One region of the Metabacillus flavus genome, then DNA from elsewhere that is predicted to be linked to it. Evidence: riboswitches for the same ligand, from Rfam matches in the RefSeq annotation. Region 1 holds a riboswitch; each other region holds the start of a gene.
The links. A riboswitch is a leader RNA that binds a small molecule or an ion and turns the genes downstream of it on or off. The one in region 1 is predicted to bind cyclic di-GMP.
Positions count from the first base shown of each region.

Region 2: it holds a riboswitch for cyclic di-GMP, as region 1 does, so the genes downstream of both, J9317_RS14810 (glycoside hydrolase family 191 protein) here and J9317_RS18460 (hypothetical protein) in region 1, are expected to answer to the same signal.
Region 3: it holds a riboswitch for cyclic di-GMP, as region 1 does, so the genes downstream of both, J9317_RS12660 (anti-repressor SinI family protein) here and J9317_RS18460 (hypothetical protein) in region 1, are expected to answer to the same signal.

Region 1 is NZ_JAGVRK010000001.1:3,616,459-3,619,737, forward strand. Features, by position in the region: gene J9317_RS18450 (zinc ribbon domain-containing protein) at 1-139, shown strand, start outside; gene J9317_RS18455 (zinc ribbon domain-containing protein) at 152-1,567, shown strand; cyclic di-GMP riboswitch class I at 1,753-1,839, shown strand; gene J9317_RS18460 (hypothetical protein) at 1,933-3,279, shown strand, end outside.
Region 2 is NZ_JAGVRK010000001.1:2,898,408-2,901,686, reverse strand. Features, by position in the region: gene J9317_RS14815 (PTS fructose transporter subunit IIABC) at 1-274, shown strand, start outside; gene J9317_RS14810 (glycoside hydrolase family 191 protein) at 649-1,533, opposite strand; cyclic di-GMP riboswitch class I at 1,569-1,659, opposite strand; gene J9317_RS14805 (hypothetical protein) at 1,725-2,951, shown strand; gene J9317_RS14800 (tetratricopeptide repeat protein) at 2,948-3,279, shown strand, end outside.
Region 3 is NZ_JAGVRK010000001.1:2,464,435-2,467,713, reverse strand. Features, by position in the region: gene J9317_RS12680 (hypothetical protein) at 1-174, shown strand, start outside; gene J9317_RS12675 (hypothetical protein) at 206-751, shown strand; gene sipW (signal peptidase I SipW) at 748-1,311, shown strand; gene J9317_RS12665 (helix-turn-helix domain-containing protein) at 1,316-1,651, opposite strand; gene J9317_RS12660 (anti-repressor SinI family protein) at 1,743-1,877, opposite strand; cyclic di-GMP riboswitch class I at 1,907-2,000, opposite strand; gene J9317_RS12655 (YqhG family protein) at 2,155-2,949, opposite strand; gene J9317_RS12650 (DEAD/DEAH box helicase) at 2,961-3,279, opposite strand, start outside.

The DNA of each region.
Region 1 (3,279 bases):
ATCAATGTATGACGGGCAGTCTGCTTTCTCTTTTTCTTTGGGGATCAATAGCCTGATCCTTTTCTTTTCCAGCTTTATCATTGCATTTGCCTGCGCATTCCTTGGCCGCTATCTGGCTAAATGGAAAATCGGGCAGTAAGGAGGAACAAACGTGGGATATTGTAACAACTGCGGCAATCAAATCAGCCGTGAACAAGCATTTTGCAAGCATTGCGGAAGTGCTCATACCCCTGAGACGAATCAGCAGGAAGAAGTTCAGCAGAAGCGGTCCGGCCCGAGGAAAATGGGAATGAAAGCGAAAGTGATCCTCATTTCTGCCGCTGCGTTATTCGTTGTACTGATTGGTACTCACCTAATCTTGTCCAGCAAATCTACACCTGCTGCGGCGATTGACCAATTCGAAAAGGCAGTGCTTTCAAATGACAGCAAGACGGTAGCGGCAATCGTCAATGAAGGTCAGAAACGCGTGAAGATTACTGAAAATGATGCAGCCGAATACATTCAATTTTTAACGAAGGATCAGGATTTCAGCGATATCTCCAGCCAGCTGAGAGAGCAAAGCTTTAAGCTTTTGAGCTTTGAACGGATTGAGCCTCTGACAGATTCAGCCGGGAATGATCTGATAAAGCTTGCCCGAGGCCCAAAGAAATGGGTATTTTATGATCATTACAATCTGGTCTTTTACCCGATTGAGGTAACAGCGAGCTCCAACTTGGAGAAGACGGTCTTTTACGCGGACGGCAAAGAAGTGAAAACTGGCGTCCAGAGCGGTGAGCCGGTCAGCCTCGGCTACTACATGCCTGGTACCCTTAAAGTAAAAGGCAAGCTTAAAGGTGAATACTCCAGTTTTGAAGAAGAAGCCGAAGCAGATTTCCTGTCAGCATCAGCAAACATACTGGAAGTCCCGCTTGAAATGAACGCTGGCTTTATCTCTATTTATTCAGACGAAAATGATGCGAAATTGTTTGTAAACGGGAAAGCAACCGGAAAAACAATAGGCGAAACCGATTCGATCGGTCCAGTCGCCTTGGATGGGTCAGTCAGTGCATATGCCACATTCAAAAATGGCAGCAAGACCGTCAAGAGCGAGGTCATTAAAATTAAAGACGACTCAGAGATTGAATTATCATTTAATATAGAAGAACCTGTGGAGGATATTTTCGCTTCTGGAGGTACTGATGATTTGTTTACGGATGCTGAACCTGCGAGCAAAGAGGATTTTGAAGTCTTCTTTGACGACTACTTCTATCAGGCAACTTATGCAATCAATGCCCGGGACTTTTCACTTGCATCCCACTATTTTGTTCCAGGAAGCAAAGCCTACCAGGAATCCTATGATTATGTAGGACACCTGGACGAAAAAGGAATCACTGAGCAGTTTCTGGGAGCAGAAGTCATTCAAGTCGATGAAGCGCCGGAAGGATACTATGTACAAACGAAAGACAGCTTCACCATTTATTATGGGGATGGAACCTCCAAGGACAAAACATTCCACTCCAAGTTTTATGTGAAAGATACGGAAGATGGATTCAAAATTGACACACTGATGAGTGTGAAGGAAATATAATTGGGAAAGCCGCCTTGTGTTAAGGCGGTGTTTTTCTGTCGGCATAATTTTGGAAGTTCTAACGCATGTGCTTAACAATGATTTTTATTAATAATGGACCATTTATGAAACCAGAAATGTTTACATTTTTTGTTGTAAATTATTCCATTTAGTAGTATATTAGTTTTAGTCTAAAATACCAATAAAATATGTAAAGGCAAACTTATCGAAAGGTAAGGACGCAAAGCTATGAGTCTAAGGTGCGTATGCACTATGATAGTCAGGCTGCCATAGAAAAAAGACCGCTATGGCTATTTGCTGTAGCGATTTTTTACATATAATGAGTAATTTGGTTTAGTATCATACTTAAAATGGAGGACGAGGAATTGAAAAAATTATTTAGAGGGTTAGCTATTCTTTCATTTGCAATTGTTGCAATGATTTTAGTTGACACCAAAGTTCACGCTCAAGACATGATATTGCCATTTAACGTTGAAACCAATGGGGCTTTAACTGAAGAGACTAAAGATAACACCTATTTAATTCATGTTCCTGAATCAGGAAGAGTTCATTTTGATATGACCTCTTATGTAGATAAAGAAACTTATATTGCTTTATATGATTTAGACAACAAGAAAATTTTCGATGAGTATTCGACAGGGTCATCTCTAACTCCTGCCAGATACACTCGTTGGGAGGACTTAGAGGCAGGTACTTACCGGCTAAAAATTTACGATGGCTCTTGGAGCAAAGATCAAGCTGGTACATTTAAAATAAAAACAACTTTTGCTTCTGCCGGCAACACTGAAACAGAACCGAATAACGGTACAATCGAAGCTCAGTCCCTTCCTTTTAACAAGACAATCAACGGGTTTCTGTCTTGGGATAACACTGTAGATTATTATAAAGTTACAGTTCCTAGTTCGGGACGTGTTTCTTTTGATTTTACTTCCTATGTAGATAATAGAACATACATTTCACTTATTGATGAGGATAACAACAAAGTATTTGATGACTATATCACTGGCACTTCCAAAAATCCATCAAAAGACACTCGCTCTGTAGATTTAAACAAAGGCTCCTATTATTTAAAGGTTTATGATGGGGACGATTATGACCGGCATACCGGTAAGTACGTTTTTAAAGCTGCTTTTTCAGCTGCGGGAAATGGGGATACAGAGCCCAATAACGGCATCGTAGAAGCTATTTCTCTTCAAGCTACTAAAAAAATAACTGGTTTCCTAGCTTGGGATGATACAGTGGATATTTATAAAATAGATGTTAAAAATCCCGGAAAGGTGACGGTTGACCTCACTTCCTACGTGGATTCAAGAACCTATATTGAAATAGTGAATTCAAATAACAAAACGATTAGTGATGAATATGTTAGCGGCAGTTCAATTAACCCAAGCAAATATAAAAAACCGATTATGCTGGATGCGGGCTCCTATTATATAAAGATTTATGATGGAGATGATTATGAGAGGCATACAGGCAAGTATTATTTAACTGTTGCCCTTCCTGCCGATAAACATTTAGGAAGAATACTGATTAGAAGCAATAATCAATACCTCTACAATCCCAAAGGCACAGCTGTACGAAAACTAAAAGCCCAAGAAGGTCTTCGCGTTTATAAAGTGTTAGCAGACCGATACGATGTTGGCGGGGGCAACTATGTTAAGAAAAACAAAGCCAACCTATTTTACCTTGGACACGTATGGAGCAGCAGTTAT
Region 2 (3,279 bases), 720 kb from region 1:
AACGGCTTACATTATGGGAGCTACCTTTATTACGGAAGGAGCGATTCCGTTTGCTGCTGCAGATCCTGGAAGGGTCATTCCAGCATCGGTGATCGGCGCATCGACAGCAGGAGCTCTGTCGATGCTGTTTAACATCAAGCTTCCTGCACCTCATGGAGGGGCATTTGTTATTCCAGTTGTAGATGGCAATCCGTTATTGTATATTCTCGCCATCCTTATCGGAGCAGCTGTAACAGCTCTTATCATCGGATTCTGGAAAAAGCCTATAAAATAAATGGCGAAAGAGACTGCGGAAAATAGTCCGCAGCCTCTTTTTTGTATTCCGCATGTTTACCTAAATTAAAGGGTAATAGGTTAGGAAGAATATTTATTGCGAAATAAGTTACCTTTTTACCTGAATTTTAAATATTCTAAATAGACTAAGTCGATAGAAATGGGTACAATGAATTATATCGGGTGGTAGGACCTTATAAAAAACCAGACTCGCATTTGAGGCAAGTCTGGTTTTACTGAGCCTATTCGAATATTGTCAGCATCTTACGGCTGTGCTACAAATAATGTAAGTCAATTAAAGTAGATTAGAGTCTATTAAGAATGGAGAACTAGTTATTGTCGAAAAATACCGGGTATTTTAGGCTAATATAATAATTACCATCTATTAAAGTCTTTAGTTGCCTTATAATGGAGAAATCCCTGCTGAAGGGAATACCATTCACTCTTAGAGTGCTGTTCAAAAGAAACAGTAAGAACTTTAAGTCCAGTTTCCTTCTGAATGGCTTTTAAATCGCTCATCTGATTTTTAGACCAAGCATCTTTAGAGACAACATTGTGGTTGAAATTCTCCCACATAATTGCATCTACATATTTTGCACTTGTTGTTTTGAGAGTTTCCATGCCCCAATTCTGAATAATTCCAAGAGAAGGGTATGTGTTTTTTACACTTTTAAGCAATTCCTCGAGACCTGCGCGCTGTTTGGCAAGCTCGTCCGGATTTCCGCTGAAATAATCATCTATATTTCCAACGGTGTCGAAAAAGACGCCATCCATATTTTTACTGTAAACTTGGGCTTCAATTTCAGAAAGCAGCAATTGTCTGAAGTGCGGGGAAGACATATTCATCAAGTAGGAATCCCATTGCTGAATATAATATTTCTGACTGGATTGCTGATAGTAATCTGCAGGCTGAAGTTTTTGCAAAAATGCGGTATTCCAATTATCAGCTTCCATCGAGTTGATGTAGCCGAATACTTTCGTACCATTTGCCTTAATCGTTTCGATTTGGGTTTTGGTGTAAAGAAGAGGCTCTATTATGACAAGGTCATAAGCCTTCATCTTATTGATAATAGCCGGGGTGGGAGCATCGTAGAAAATTTTGTAGGTTTTCACGTCATCAAACACTCCATTTGCAGCAGAAACATTTTGGACAGAAGCAGCGGGAAAAGAAGTCGTTAAAGCAGAAGCAGCGGGAGATAAAGAAATAATACTAGATACAGCAAAAAAAGCCAATACAAAAAATCTGATTACGTTATTCATTTGTAATCCCTCCGTTTTTTAACGAGGGATGGTAGCTTCGCAGGCTGGCGATCGGTACTTCCATGTAGAAGTCGACGACCCATGCCTTTGCGTCCTTGCTTTTCAGCAAGTTTGCCCATCACCTTTTGTCCTAATCATATCAGCCTATTTTTCTGAACTCAACCTATTTTTTATAAAAGGCAGTGATTCGAATGATCTACAGACAATCTAATACTATTCTAAAATTAACTGAAGCGATTGGACTATCCATTTTAAGCATCATCCTGGTTTTCCTCTTTACGGACAGTCTCCCTGTGCTGAATGAGGTGCTTTGGTCTGTTGCAATTGTCCTTATTTCTATGAGGTATGGCTTATATTTTGGTCTGATTCCTTTTTTTATCGCCTTTTTAACCTCGCTTGCTTACGAATATCAAAGCGGTGGCGATCTATATCTTTATCTGACAGACTTAAATCATATGCTAGCGATGATGCTATTCTTTTTCCTGCTGCTTTTTACTGGACTATCAAGTAAATCTCATAAAGAAAGATATTCTGATATATCATATTTATATGAAGAAATTTCTGAGGATAAAAAACTTCTGGAAGAAACATTAGACGAAGCATTATCTGTAAATGAGAGTTATAGAAAAAGATTTTTAGAATCAGAGGATCAGTATGCAGAAATGTATGAAATGATTACTGCGCTTCATTTTACGGATTCAGACACAATTTTTAATGAAATGGTGCGCATTGTCAACCAAAAATTCAAAGGCAGCCAGCTTGTTTTATACCTTATTTCCAATCACGGGGATTCAATACGTTCCAAAATAAATACAAACAGAGATGGAAAGCTGAAATCGAATTATTGGATGGCGGAAATGCCATCTCTCTTTAACAAAGTGATGCAGGAAACTTCTCATGTGCTGTTCAGGTCTCCAGAAGATGATCCTGCATCCCCCGCGCTGGCAGGACCGGTTTTTATTTATGGGGAGATGAGATACTTACTCGCAGTGGATGGAATTGATTTAAAGTCGTGCACATCTCAGCAGATTCAGTGGCTTGACTGGTGCTTAAAGTGGATGGGGACAAGGCTTGGCTTTGCCTACAAATATGAGCGGGAGCAGAATCACCATGAAAGATATCCCGGTACGGGAATCTTTAAGCTTGCCTCGTTTTTTAAACGATTCAATGCAGAGCTTGAAAGGGCAGAAAAGATTGGTCAGCCGTTTGTCATTTTTGAACTGAATACAGCCGGACTTTCACTGGATGAAATCGATCTCTTGATGAAAAACCAGCTGAGGGAGCTTGATACAGCAGGCTGGGATGAAGAGACGGAAATTCTTTATGTGCTCCTGCCGGGTGTAGAACCTGTAAACGAAACGGCAGTGAAAGCGAGACTTCAGAGAGCTCTGGAAAAAGAGGTGGATTCGTTAAGATGATATGGATTTTTGCTGCAGGGTCTCTTTTAGGAATAACGGCAGCCTATCTGCTGTCCAGATTTTTCTATGCCAAAAAAATGGAACAAAATCAGTACGGTCTTCTTGCGTTATGGATTCTTCTTTCAATCGCGGTTCCCGTTGCTGGTTTCGCATATGGCTGGTTTTTGCTCTTGGTATACATGAGACAACAGGACGGCACTTTCATGGAGGAATATTCTAGCTACATTCATAATAAGGTGTACAATTTTGAGAGTTTGAGAGAAACGCTGAGGCAGGACCGGGAATTGCTGAACATGACGAGCCACAGCGCGGAAAATACCTGGATGAT
Region 3 (3,279 bases), 1.2 Mb from region 1:
GATGAGGACGATATACCAGCATGTGAAATGCAGATTCTACATATCGAACGGGGGACAAAGAATGGGGAGCAGCAGGAACAAGAAGAAGGGACGCATATTTCGGACATCGGTATTTTCTTTGACCGTTCTAATTGTTTCAGCTATTTCGGCATCGCCCGTTCAAGCTTATTTTAGCAAAAAAGGAGCTCAGGAAATTGGGTTTCAAATGGGGTCATGGTGGGATGGAAGCAAACTGGGTTTTGAAGAAGGAGGCCCGGAAAAGCCTCTCACTGCTTGCAGTTCAGTGAATCTTCCTTTTTCAATTCGTAATACCGGATTCGGCATGATCGGACCTACAGGCTATCGCATTTATAAAGATGATAAGGTAATAGCAGAAGGGACACTTGGTCAAATAGGGGCGAATCAGACGGGGCATCTTTCCATTCAAACGGACGAACCTGGCACCTATTATGCAGAAGCGGATCAGCGGCCGGGGTATGAAGGAAACGAAAAAGAGACGATTCGGACTGCAAGTTCAAGCATTGCGGTGTCAGAATGCCCGCCTCCAAAAAAAGAGAATAAAAAGAGACCGGATAAAGAAGAGGAACAGCCGAAAAACAAGGAAGAACATATAAAGAATACCGAAAAGGATCTGAAAGTAAAGGATCGGGTTAAAGAAGAAAAGTCCAAAGATGCTAACATACCAGAGGAGGAGCCTGAGAAGGAAAAAGCTCTTGAAGAACCGGCAGGCACTCAAGGAGAACCCGAATGAAACTGATAAGCAGAGGATTTACAATTTTACTGTTTTTCGTTTTAATTGGACTTGCTTTAGCCGTTTTTTCATCGAAGGCATCCGGTGGAGAGCCGCAGGTTTTCGGATATCAATTAAAAACGGTCCTCTCAGGATCGATGGAGCCGGGTATTCAAACCGGCTCAGTGATAGCCGTGAAAACGGGCGGGGATATGACGAGATTTGAAACGGGCGATGTCATTACATTCTGGATGGATGAATATGACCTGGCGACACATAGAATCACTCAAAAAGTGATGAGCGGAGGACAGGCTGTATACCGGACTAAGGGTGATAACAACAAGTCCGAGGATTCAGCACCGGTTCAATCGGATAACGTGGTCGCTCAATATACAGGATTTACGGTGCCGTATGCAGGTTACGTGAGCAATTTTGCCCGGACGAAAGAGGGCGGTGCTCTGACGGCGATTGTACCGGGTCTGATCTTAATCATTTATTCTATTTTGACAATATGGCAAGCCATTCTTAAAATTGAAGAACGGCATATTCAAAAAAATAAACGGCCGGGACATGAGTCCTGACCGTTTATTTTTTTGGCTGATCCATTCGCCATTTATTAAATTCCAGAAATTCTCGAAATTGATCTTTTGTAACACCTGACTGCATTGCTTCTTTCACAAGTGATGTCCAGTCTTGATCAAGCTGATTTGCATAAGCATCTTCTGTATTGCCATTTAAAAGCGTATTAACGGAAATGCCAAGCACGGATGAAACCTTTTCCAAAAATTGAACCGATGGATTCGATTGAAGATTCCGTTCGATCGAACTTAGGTAGGATTTTGCAACGCCTGCCCTGTCTGCTAGTTCAGATAAAGAAAGATTTTTTTCCTTGCGGTATTTGCGTATGCGTTCACCAATCATGACATCACCTTCCCTCAGATATTATAGCATATAACGAAGGGAATATTTCGGTAAATCGAACAAAATCGACAAAATTTTTTCGACATGTAGGTCAATTGCTGCATTCATCCTGCTTAGATTGTAGGAAATGCCGAATGTCTTCTTTGCTTATCCCCATTTCAAGTGCAGCCAGGATCAATTCCTTCCACTCCAAATCCATTTCTTCTTTAACCATTACATTCTCCATCCCATTTCCTCCTAAAATACGTATGTATTTCAGGCAATCCGGCGATCATCATTGCCCAAAGAGGACAACCTTAGACCCGTGACTTTGCGTCCCTGCTTTTCAGCAGGTTTGCCTTTATCTGACCGAACAGCTTTTCCCCGCTAAAGGTGATTCTATAGTCTCTATTCACCTCTAAAACCTTTGTACCACGATTATAGAATGGAAAAATAAAAAATGGTGCTGAATTGTGTCGAAATGGAAAAATATATTAAAATTTTTGATTTTTCTGCCGATATAATTAGAAAATAGTTCTCTGATTTAGGTAAAAAATACCCCCGTTATTAACAGAAATATGGATATTAGGCTCGTAAAGCTCTCTCAGCGCTTCCTTCTCCAGCTCGTAAACCTCCGGCTTTTCTTCCATGTCTTCGTAGAAGTGCTGTAAAAGCATCAGGTCAGCGTTCCATCTCTGCCTTGCTTCTTCTGCCCATGTGTGGTCATCCTCGGCTACCTTGTTTTCGATGTGCTGGCGGATTCTCATCATCCCGCTTTTGGGCAGAATCAGCGGGGAAAGAGTAAAACAGAAATCAGGGATCTTCGGCGTTAATTGAAGATGGTTTAGACGGTCCTGAAAGTTTTCAACCATCGTTCCGCTTATTAGATGGAGGCCAATGGAATAGACGAAATCTTTTTTCATATCACATTGATAGGAAACGGTCATATTCATGCATAGCCAAGGGTGGAGGGGCTTCTGTCCGCTTCCTGCATTTGGTCTTTCATACATGCGGGCAAAAGAGCCGAGCTTGCGGGCGGACTGGAAAATCTGATGCAATCTCGGAGAGCCTAAATGAACAAATTCCGTTTTCTCTTCGTTTAATACCCCGTCTTTATCCGTTAAAAGATTAAGTTTCATTGGATTTGGCTCTCCGCCTGTTTTCTCAAGATAATGCCAGTAAAAGGGCCGGTTCATAAGTTCCTTATCCATATCAATCGTCAGCTGTATGGCCAGCGCCCCGGTTGTTTTTTCAGTAATCTCACATTGATTGGCTTCAAAGAATCTTTCCAGTAAGTTATGGATTTCTTTTTGATTCATTCGTCACCCTCCTAAATAATATCTCCGGCCGCTTTTTTTCCTTCTGTTTCATGCTGTGCAAAATCAAGAATCGAAGTAAGGTTTTCCATTTTGATTTTCATTTCTCCATCAGATGCTGAGTGGAATAAGATATCCTGAAGATGTTCTTCAAAGTTCGTAATTTCCATCCTCGTTAAAATTTCATCAAGCTGCCCAATTACTTTTTCAAACAGATTGATTTTTTCATACAGGAGCTTCAAAATATGCTCTTCTACCGTATTTCTCGTCGACATATTGTAAATGTGAACATCCCGTTCCTGGCCAAGCCTGTGAATCCGGCCGATTCTTTGT